DNA from 4 places in the Lelliottia jeotgali genome. Region 2 is predicted to be linked to each of the others. Evidence: predicted binding sites of a transcription regulator. Region 2 holds the regulator's gene; each other region holds the start of a gene.
What was found. Region 2 encodes Fur, which represses iron uptake genes when iron is present. Its sites were predicted from a motif close to ATAATAATGAGAACNACTATCAA; they were not measured.
Positions count from the first base shown of each region.

Region 1: a site for Fur is predicted at 1,375-1,397, ahead of gpmA (2,3-diphosphoglycerate-dependent phosphoglycerate mutase). Genes of this name have one in related genera too.
Region 3: a site for Fur is predicted at 1,170-1,192, ahead of JBO43_RS03100 (TonB-dependent siderophore receptor). Genes of this name have one in related genera too.
Region 4: a site for Fur is predicted at 1,000-1,022, ahead of sufA (Fe-S cluster assembly scaffold SufA). Genes of this name have one in related genera too.

Region 1 is NZ_JAENMQ010000010.1:59,004-61,206, forward strand. It holds gene aroG (3-deoxy-7-phosphoheptulonate synthase AroG) at 1-538, shown strand, start outside; gene gpmA (2,3-diphosphoglycerate-dependent phosphoglycerate mutase) at 601-1,353, opposite strand; gene galM (galactose-1-epimerase) at 1,631-2,203, opposite strand, start outside.
Region 2 is NZ_JAENMQ010000004.1:3,930-6,132, reverse strand. It holds gene chiP (chitoporin ChiP) at 1-421, shown strand, start outside; gene chiQ (ChiQ/YbfN family lipoprotein) at 467-796, shown strand; gene fur (ferric iron uptake transcriptional regulator) at 903-1,349, opposite strand; gene fldA (flavodoxin FldA) at 1,645-2,175, opposite strand.
Region 3 is NZ_JAENMQ010000001.1:639,829-642,031, forward strand. It holds gene JBO43_RS03100 (TonB-dependent siderophore receptor) at 1-1,150, opposite strand, end outside; gene JBO43_RS03105 (GlsB/YeaQ/YmgE family stress response membrane protein) at 1,263-1,517, opposite strand; gene ycgR (flagellar brake protein YcgR) at 1,726-2,203, shown strand, end outside.
Region 4 is NZ_JAENMQ010000003.1:19,981-22,183, reverse strand. It holds gene JBO43_RS08900 (MerR family transcriptional regulator) at 1-394, shown strand, start outside; gene JBO43_RS08895 (ElaB/YgaM/YqjD family protein) at 443-715, opposite strand; gene sufA (Fe-S cluster assembly scaffold SufA) at 1,063-1,431, shown strand; gene sufB (Fe-S cluster assembly protein SufB) at 1,440-2,203, shown strand, end outside.

The DNA.
Region 1 (2,203 bases), on a different contig from region 2:
CCGCGAGCTGGCATCCGGCCTGTCTTGCCCGGTCGGGTTCAAAAACGGCACCGACGGGACCATGAAAGTGGCCATTGATGCAATCAATGCCGCTGGTGCGCCGCACTGCTTCCTGTCTGTGACCAAATGGGGCCACTCGGCTATCGTGAATACCAGCGGGAACGGTGACTGCCATATCATTCTGCGTGGCGGTAAAGAACCAAACTACAGCGCAAAACACGTCGCCGAAGTGAAATCGGGCCTCGAAAAAGCCGGTCTGTCACCGAACGTGATGATCGATTTCAGCCATGCCAACTCCAGCAAGCAGTTTAAAAAGCAGATGGAAGTGGGTGCGGACGTGTGCCAGCAGCTGGTAAACGGCGAGAAAGCTGTGATCGGCGTGATGATTGAAAGCCATCTGGTGGAAGGCAATCAGAACCTGGAGAGCGGAGAGCCGCTGGTATACGGTAAGAGCGTTACCGATGCCTGCATTGGTTGGGAAGATACCGACGCGATCCTGCGTCAGCTGGCGAATGCGGTAAAAGCGCGCCGCGCGTAACCCTTTTGCAGGCAATAAAAAAGCGTGGATTGCTCCACGCTTTTTTTATGTCTGGCGAAAAATTACTTCGCTTTACCCTGGTTAGCTACTGCCGCCGCTTTCGCTGCGATTTCGTCAGCGTTGCCCAGGTAGTAACGTTTGATTGGGTTGAAGTTTTCATCGAACTCATACACCAGCGGCACGCCCGTTGGGATGTTCAGTTCGAGGATTTCGTCTTCGCCCATTTTATCCAGGTATTTCACCAGCGCACGCAGGGAGTTACCGTGAGCCGCAACGATCACGCGCTCACCGCTTTTGATGCGTGGCAGAATGGTGTCGTTCCAGTAAGGCACAACGCGATCGATGGTCAGCGCCAGGCTTTCAGTCTGCGGCAGCTCTGCATCGGTCAGTTTCGCGTAACGCGGATCGTGGCCTGGGTAACGCTCATCATCTTTAGTCAGTTCTGGTGGAGTCACTGCAAAACCACGACGCCATTGCTTAACCTGCTCGTCACCGTACTTCTCAGCGGTTTCGGCTTTGTTCAGACCCTGCAGCGCACCGTAGTGACGCTCGTTCAGTTTCCAGGATTTCTCAACCGGCAGCCATGCCTGGTCCAGTTCGTCCAGCACGTTCCACAGAGTGTGGATGGCACGTTTCAGCACAGAGGTATAAGCAAAATCGAAGCTGAAGCCTTCATCTTTCAGCAGTTTACCTGCAGCTTTTGCTTCGCTGACGCCTTTCTCAGACAGATCAACATCATACCAACCGGTGAAACGGTTTTCGTTATTCCACTGGCTTTCGCCGTGGCGCACCAGAACCAGCTTAGTTACAGCCATATCTCTCTCCTCAAAAGAACCATTAGAATGATAACAATTCTCATTATATTGCCGTGATCGCTCAGGCGGCAACGCTTAACCCTAACCATAGCGAAAATAGTGTCTCAGTGTAAGATGCTTGTGAATTGAGGGTTATGATTTTGTCTGCGATCGGCGCTATTTTCAGCAAGACGGGCAAAAAAAAAGCCCTCAGGACGAGGGCCGTAGTGTTATTTTCCGGATGACGCGGCCTGCGTAAACCGTAGGTCAGGTAAGCGAAGCGCCACCTGACATTGTGTCAGCGCGCAATAAACTGATATTCAGTCACGCTCACATACTCCTGGCCCGGACGGAGCACGCAGTCAGGCTGCGGCCACTCGGTATGGTTCGGGCTGTCCGGCAGAAACTCGCTTTCCAGCGCCATTCCCTGCCAGTCGCTGTAATCACCTTCCTCACGAGCAGGCGTGCCGCCGAGATAGTTCCCGGAATAGAACTGCAGCGCAGGCGCAGTGGTATACACATTCATTTGCAGCTTTTCATCGGCGGACCAGACCTGTGCGGCAGGCTGAGTCACATCACCCTTCGCTTGTAGCAGGAAGGCATGGTCGTAGCCTTTGACTTTGCGCTGGTGATCGTCACTCAGGAAATCTTGGGCGACGGTTTTCGCGCTGCGGAAATCAAAGCTGGTACCCGTAACGGCCTTCAGCCCTTCAAACGGAATGCCCATCTCATCGACCGGAAGATACTCATCGGCAAGGATTTGCAGCTTGTGGTTGCGTACGTCTGTCTGCTCACCGTCGAGATTGAAATAGGCGTGGTTGGTCATATTGACCGGGCAGGGCTGGTCGACCGTTGCACGATATTCAATTGA
Region 2 (2,203 bases):
GACGCCAACCTATGCATCGTCCAACGGTCGTCTGGATATCTGGTGGGATAACCGCTCTGACTTCAACGCCGACGGCGAAAAAGCACTCTTCTTCGGTGCGATGTATGACCTGAAAAACTGGAATCTTCCGGGCTGGGCAGTGGGTGCTTCCTACGCTTACGCATGGGATGCGAAGCCGGGTGACATGGCGACGCCAGACGCTTACTACGATCCTAACTATCGTCTGAAAGAGTCTTCTTACAGTCTCGATGCGATGTACACCCTGCAGGACGGTCGCGCTAAAGGCACTATGTTCAAACTGCACTTCACGCAGTATGACAACCATTCCGACATTCCAAGCTATGCAGGCGGTTACGGCAACATCTTCCAGGATGAGCGTGACGTGAAATTCATGGTTATCGCGCCATTTACCATCTTCTGATGAACTGTCCGGCGGGACATTCCCGCCGGAATGGAGACCGACATGTTGAAGAAATTAGTCATTGTCGCAGTACTGGCATCAGGACTGGCTGCGTGCGCTCAGCCTCAGGCCCCGAAAGAAGATTCTCGTCTCAAAGAGGCTTACAGCACCTGTATCAATACCGCTGAAGGCTCGCCGGAAAAAATCCAGGCCTGTCAGAGCGTGTTGACGGTACTGAAGAAAGAAAAGGCACATGAGCAGTTCGCCACGCAGGAAAACGTCCGCGTGATGGATTACCAGGCCTGTATCCAGGCGCGTAAGACGGGTAATGGCGAAGCGGTGAAAGCCGATTGCGGTCAGCTCTGGCAGGAGATTCGCAACAATAACGCGCAGTAATTCGCGTTGATTAACGCCCGGCAGCGAAAGCTCGCCGGGCGTTTTTGCATTTATTTCAGGCAAAAAAAAGCCAACCGTCAGGTTGGCTCAGAGTATGAAAACACGATTATTTTGTATCGTGAGCGTGCTCGTTTTCGCGGCAATCGCCTTCAGCACAGTGACCATACAGATACAGGCTATGGTTGGTCAGACGGATGCCATGACGAGTGGCGATTTCACGCTGACGTGCTTCGATAGAGTCATCGCTAAACTCAATCACCTTGCCGCAGTCGAGGCAAATCAGGTGATCGTGGTGATGCTGCTGCGTCAGTTCGAAAACGGATTTACCGCCTTCAAAATTGTGGCGGGTGACAATTCCGGCGTCATCAAACTGGTTCAGAACGCGGTATACGGTCGCCAGTCCAATCTCTTCGCCCATGTCGATCAGACGTTTGTATAAGTCTTCCGCACTGACGTGATGGTTGTCCGGTCCTTGCAGAACTTCCAGGATTTTTAAACGAGGAAGCGTCACTTTCAGGCCAGCCTTCTTTAATGCGGTATTGTTGTCAGTCATGCGGAATCTGTCCTGTTGCTAAACGGTTCACTTCTTTAGAGGAAATGAAAGAAAATGCAGTTGGGATAATGCGTCTCATTATAGAACTGCCATGCCTAAATGAAAACTGCAAGTCTCAAGCAAAGTATGCTTATAAAAACGTGGTATCACCAACAAACTTGTTCGATGGCATCCACTGTAACCCTGGGACATTGTACAGGTATGAACACAAAAGTTAAAAATTTGTAGCAATTATTTTGATTGGAATTATCTATCAATGAGGCATGGCGTAAATCGCCATGCCTCACAGATTTGATCAGGCGTTCAGAATATCGTCGAGGTGCAGTTCTTCGCGGATCTGTTTTACCCACTTGTCGACGCGCTCTGCGGTCAATTCTGGCTGACGGTCTTCGTCAATCGCCAGTCCGACAAAGTGATCGTCGTCCGCCAGGCCTTTAGAGGCTTCGAAATGATAGCCCGCCGTTGGCCAGTGGCCGACGATCGCGGCACCGCGTGGTTCAATGATGTCGCGAATAGTCCCCAGCGCATCACAGAAGTATTCCGCGTAGTCTTCCTGGTCGCCGCAGCCAAACAGGGCCACGAGCTTGCCGTTGAAATCGACTTCTTCCAGCGTCGGGAAGAAATCATCCCAGTCACACTGCGCTTCGCCGTAGTACCAGGTCGGAATGCCGAGCAGCAGAATATCGTAGCCTTCGAGATCTTCCTTGCTGCTCTTAGCAATGTCATGCACGTCGGCAACGTCTTTACCAAGCTGTTTTTGAATGTTTTTTGCGATGTTTTCGGTATTACCGGTATCGCTGCCGAAAAAAATGCCGATGATTGCCATGAGTGAAATAACCTCTTGAAACTTAATG
Region 3 (2,203 bases), on a different contig from region 2:
CCGGCGTGTTCGACGCATAGCGATAGTGGAAGTGCGAGTTCAGTTTCTGGTAGTCAAACCCGGCCAGCAGATGATGTTTCCAGTCGCCCAGTTCCAGCGTTTTGGTAACCTGGTTATCGATATTAACACTTTGCAGATCTTCATCGGTGGTGTAGGCAAAACGGTTCAGTTCATAGACCTGGGCGCCCGGGCCAGTGGAGTAGATGCTGCGCTGATGGGTGTCCACATCAAAATAACGCGCTTTTTGATTGAAGCCCCAGCCGCTGTCAAACTGATGTTCAAAGCTGTAGCCCAGCATCCACTGACGCTGTTTGAATCCGCTCCACTCGTCGCCCGCGTAGTCGCGTCGATCGGCGTATTTGGAACGCAGATAAGAGAGCGGCAGCGGGTTAGATGGCGTCAGGCTTGGGGAATTTTGCGCCAGCGCGTCAATCGTCAGGCGCGTTTTATTATCGGGCTGCCAGGTGACGGACGGGGCCACCAGATAGTTTTCTGTGCGCGTGGTATGCGGCTGGTCGTCGCCCTCCGTCGCTTTACCCAGCAGGCGGTAGTTCCAGTCGCTGTCGGCGATTTGCCCGGTAGAGTCGAGAGTCCCCTCTTTCAGATTACGCGTCCCGGTATTGAAACCCACTTCCGTCTTCGCCGCTTTTTGCGGCTTTTTGCCCTGAATATTCACCAGCCCGCCCGGCGAGCCGCCGCCGTAGAGCACGGAGGCCGGACCTTTCAAAATATCGACGCTCTCAATTAGCAGCGGGTCGATGCGCGCTTTGGTGTTTCCAGTGACGTTGTAGGGCAGTTGCAGTCCGTTGTAATACTCCTGCTCAACGGTGAAACCGCGAATTTTATATTCACTCATATAAGAGGTGTTGCCGCGCACTTCCGTCGACACACCCGGCGCATAGCGCAGGATTTCATTGACCGAACTGGCGTGACGCTGTTCGATCTCGGTGGCGGAAATGGTGTTGATGACCTGCGGGGTTTTACTTTCGGCCACCGCTGATTTGGTGGCGCTGTTGGTCCACTCTGGAAGCAGGCTGTCCTGTTCTGCTCCGGTGACTACAAGGGTTGACTCTTCCGCAAACGCACAGGTTTGCAACGCCAGTGTAACGGCTCCTGCCAAAGCACATACTGCAAAACGCGAGGTGTTCATAGTGTCGTCTTATTATTAGATGATATAAAGAACGACAATTATTCTCATTTCGATTAACAAAGCAATATGAGGGCAAAAAAAACGGCCCTCGCGATGAGAGCCGTTTCGGTGTTTATGCCCGTCTGAGTAAGCGGAATATCGCCAGCACAACGATCGCGCCCACCACAGCTACCAGGAAACTGTGCAGATTAAAGCCGCTAACGCTGCCACCGACGCCAAACATGGTCGCCAGCCAGCCGCCGACAACTGCACCCACAACCCCAAGCACACAGGTCAGAATAAAGCCGCCACCATCACGTCCCGGCATAATGAATTTTGCGATAACGCCGGCGATAAGACCAAAGACAATCCAGGCGATGATACCCATAGCGATGCCCTCTTGCAGATGAAATGCATGCGCTGAAAATGTTTCGCGCAAGTGACTTAAGTATAGGTCACCGCGTTAAAAGCGTTTTTTTCTCACCGACTTAATTACCTCTCATTTTTGAAAAAAAATCACCGGTTTGTATTAAGTTCCGCTCGCCATTGCCGATACTTCAGGGACAGTCCGTCAGACAATCGAGGAGCCATTCGGCGTGAGTAATTACAGTGAGCAGTTCCTGAAGCAAAATCCGCTGGCTGTATTAGGTGTATTACGCGACCTGCACAAGGGCGAAGTCCCTCTGCGCATAAGTTGGGCTACAAATCAGTTTATCAGCAAGATCCTTGAGGCTACTCCAGAACGCCTGGTCATTGACTTTGGCAGCCAGGAGTACGAAAACCGGGCAATACTGCGGGCGAAAAATATCTCTGTGATGGCGGAAACCAAAGGGGCAAAGGTTGAATTTGTGCTGCCTCTGGTGGAACAAGGTGATTATCTCGATCTCCCGGCCTTTATTACCCCACTGCCGGACAGCCTGTGGTTTGTGCAGCGCCGGGAGTATTTTCGTATTAACGCGCCGATGCATCCTTCCTATTTTTGTAAGGCCAAAATGCCGGACAAAAAAGAGATTCGCTTTCGCCTGTTCGACCTGTCATTAGGCGGGATGGGCGCATTGATGGACACACCACGAC
Region 4 (2,203 bases), on a different contig from region 2:
TGACGCCATCATCGACCACATTTTCATTCCTGTTCGTCAGCGTTTAAGCCTGGATCACAATACCGCCCGCCATATGTCCAGCCTGTTGGACGGCGTGCTGATTGATTTCATCGCCATGCTTCTGGCCGACGCGCGCAAAAAGCCGGGCAAAGAAGCATTGCTGATCGGCTGGGATACGGATGATCGCACACGTTTGTGGCTCGAAGCAGGGCGTTTGTCGCAGCAGGGATGGCATATTGATGTGATGGCGGAGCCGATTGACTCGCCAAAACCGGAGCTGTTCCCCGGTCAAAAACTCTTTGTCTGGACCGGCCTTGCGCCGTCAAGACGTCAGCAGGAACAGTTAGACCACTGGCGAGAACAAGGTTTCTCCGTCTCTTTCATCGAAGGCTAACCGTCCCGCTGATGCAGAGAAGGCCCTTTCGGGCCTGACTTAATTGACTTATTTTCGGCCTACCAGTAAACCAATAATCAATCCAATCGCACCCGCTGCCATCAGCCCGGTCAACGGGTTATCGCGGACTCTGTCCGAAACTTCTGACGCAACATCGGATGCCTGCGCTGCGTATTTACGTGCCGCACCTTTCAACTGATGCTTCGGCGAATCGACCACATCGCCAAACTGGTATTGCGCTTCACCCGCAACTTCATCAGCTTTATTCAGGGCTTTTTTCGCCAGGCGATCGGCTTCGTTTTGAAGGTCTTGTGATGACATGGTTATCTCCTTTTGGTGTCCCCATAAAGTCTAGTCGCTGTACGCCTGAGCGCTGACGATTCGGTGTTTTCCTGGAAATTTCCAACCGATTAAATAAATAGGTATTCCCGATGCATATTTTCCCCTTGCGCAAAAAATGCGAAATATGCTGGATAAATGCTTTAGACATCAATTAATTAAACAATTTTGACATAGCCTAATGGCCTGCGTAGTAGGGTCTATGCTTAATAAAAGTAGCCAAAAAGGGCGATTTAGGTGAAAGCCCCTGCTATCAGGGGGTTGAAGTGATAATCGTTATCACTAACATGGTGTAATGCCCCTGGTGGCTTAATAGATGAGGTGGACCTATGGAATTGCATTCAGAAACCTTTAATCCCGCTGATTTCGCCTGGCGTGGTTTGACGCTGACGCCAACGGCAGCGGCGCATATTCACGAGCTGATAGCGAAAAAACCGGACATTGTGGGTTTGCGTTTAGGTGTTAAACAGACTGGCTGTGCCGGATTCGGCTATGTACTGGATACGGTCAGCGTGCCCGAAAAAGACGATCTGGTCTTCGAAACCGACGGCGCTAAGCTGTTCGTTGCGCTGCAGGCGATGCCGTTTATCGATGGCACTGAAGTCGATTACGTGCGCGAAGGCTTAAACCAGTTATTCAAATTCAATAACCCAAAAGCGCAGAATGAATGCGGCTGCGGCGAAAGCTTTGGGGTATAGGCGGTACTATGTCTCGTAATACTGAAGCAACTGACGATGTGAATACCTGGAGTGGCGGGCACCTCAACTATAAAGAGGGCTTCTTCACCCAGCTGCAAACGGACGAACTGGCGAAGGGCATCAACGAAGATGTGGTACGCGCGATTTCGGCCAAACGTAACGAGCCGGAGTGGATGCTCGAGTTCCGCCTGAGCGCGTTTCGCGCGTGGCTGGAGATGGAAGAACCGCACTGGCTGAAAGCCCATTACGATAAGCTTAACTATCAGGATTACAGCTACTACTCCGCGCCATCCTGCGGCAGCTGTGACGATACTTGCGCCTCCCAACCTGGCGCGGTGCAGCAAACTGGGGCTAACACCTTCCTGAGCAAAGAGGTCGAAGAGGCCTTTGAGCAGCTCGGCGTGCCGGTGCGAGAAGGGCGTGAAGTGGCTGTGGACGCCATTTTTGACTCCGTTTCTGTCGCGACGACTTATCGTGGCAAGCTGGCCGAACAGGGGATCATTTTCTGCTCCTTTGGCGAAGCCATTCACGATCACCCGGAACTGGTGAAGAAATACATCGGTACCGTGGTCCCAAGCAACGACAACTTCTTTGCGGCGCTGAACGCGGCGGTCGCCTCCGACGGGACCTTCATCTACGTGCCCAAAGGCGTGCGTTGTCCGATGGAGCTCTCGACCTATTTCCGTATCAACGCTGAGAAAACCGGTCAGTTCGAGCGCACCATTCTGGTCGCGGACGAAGGTAGCTACGTGAGCTATATCGAGGGCTGTTC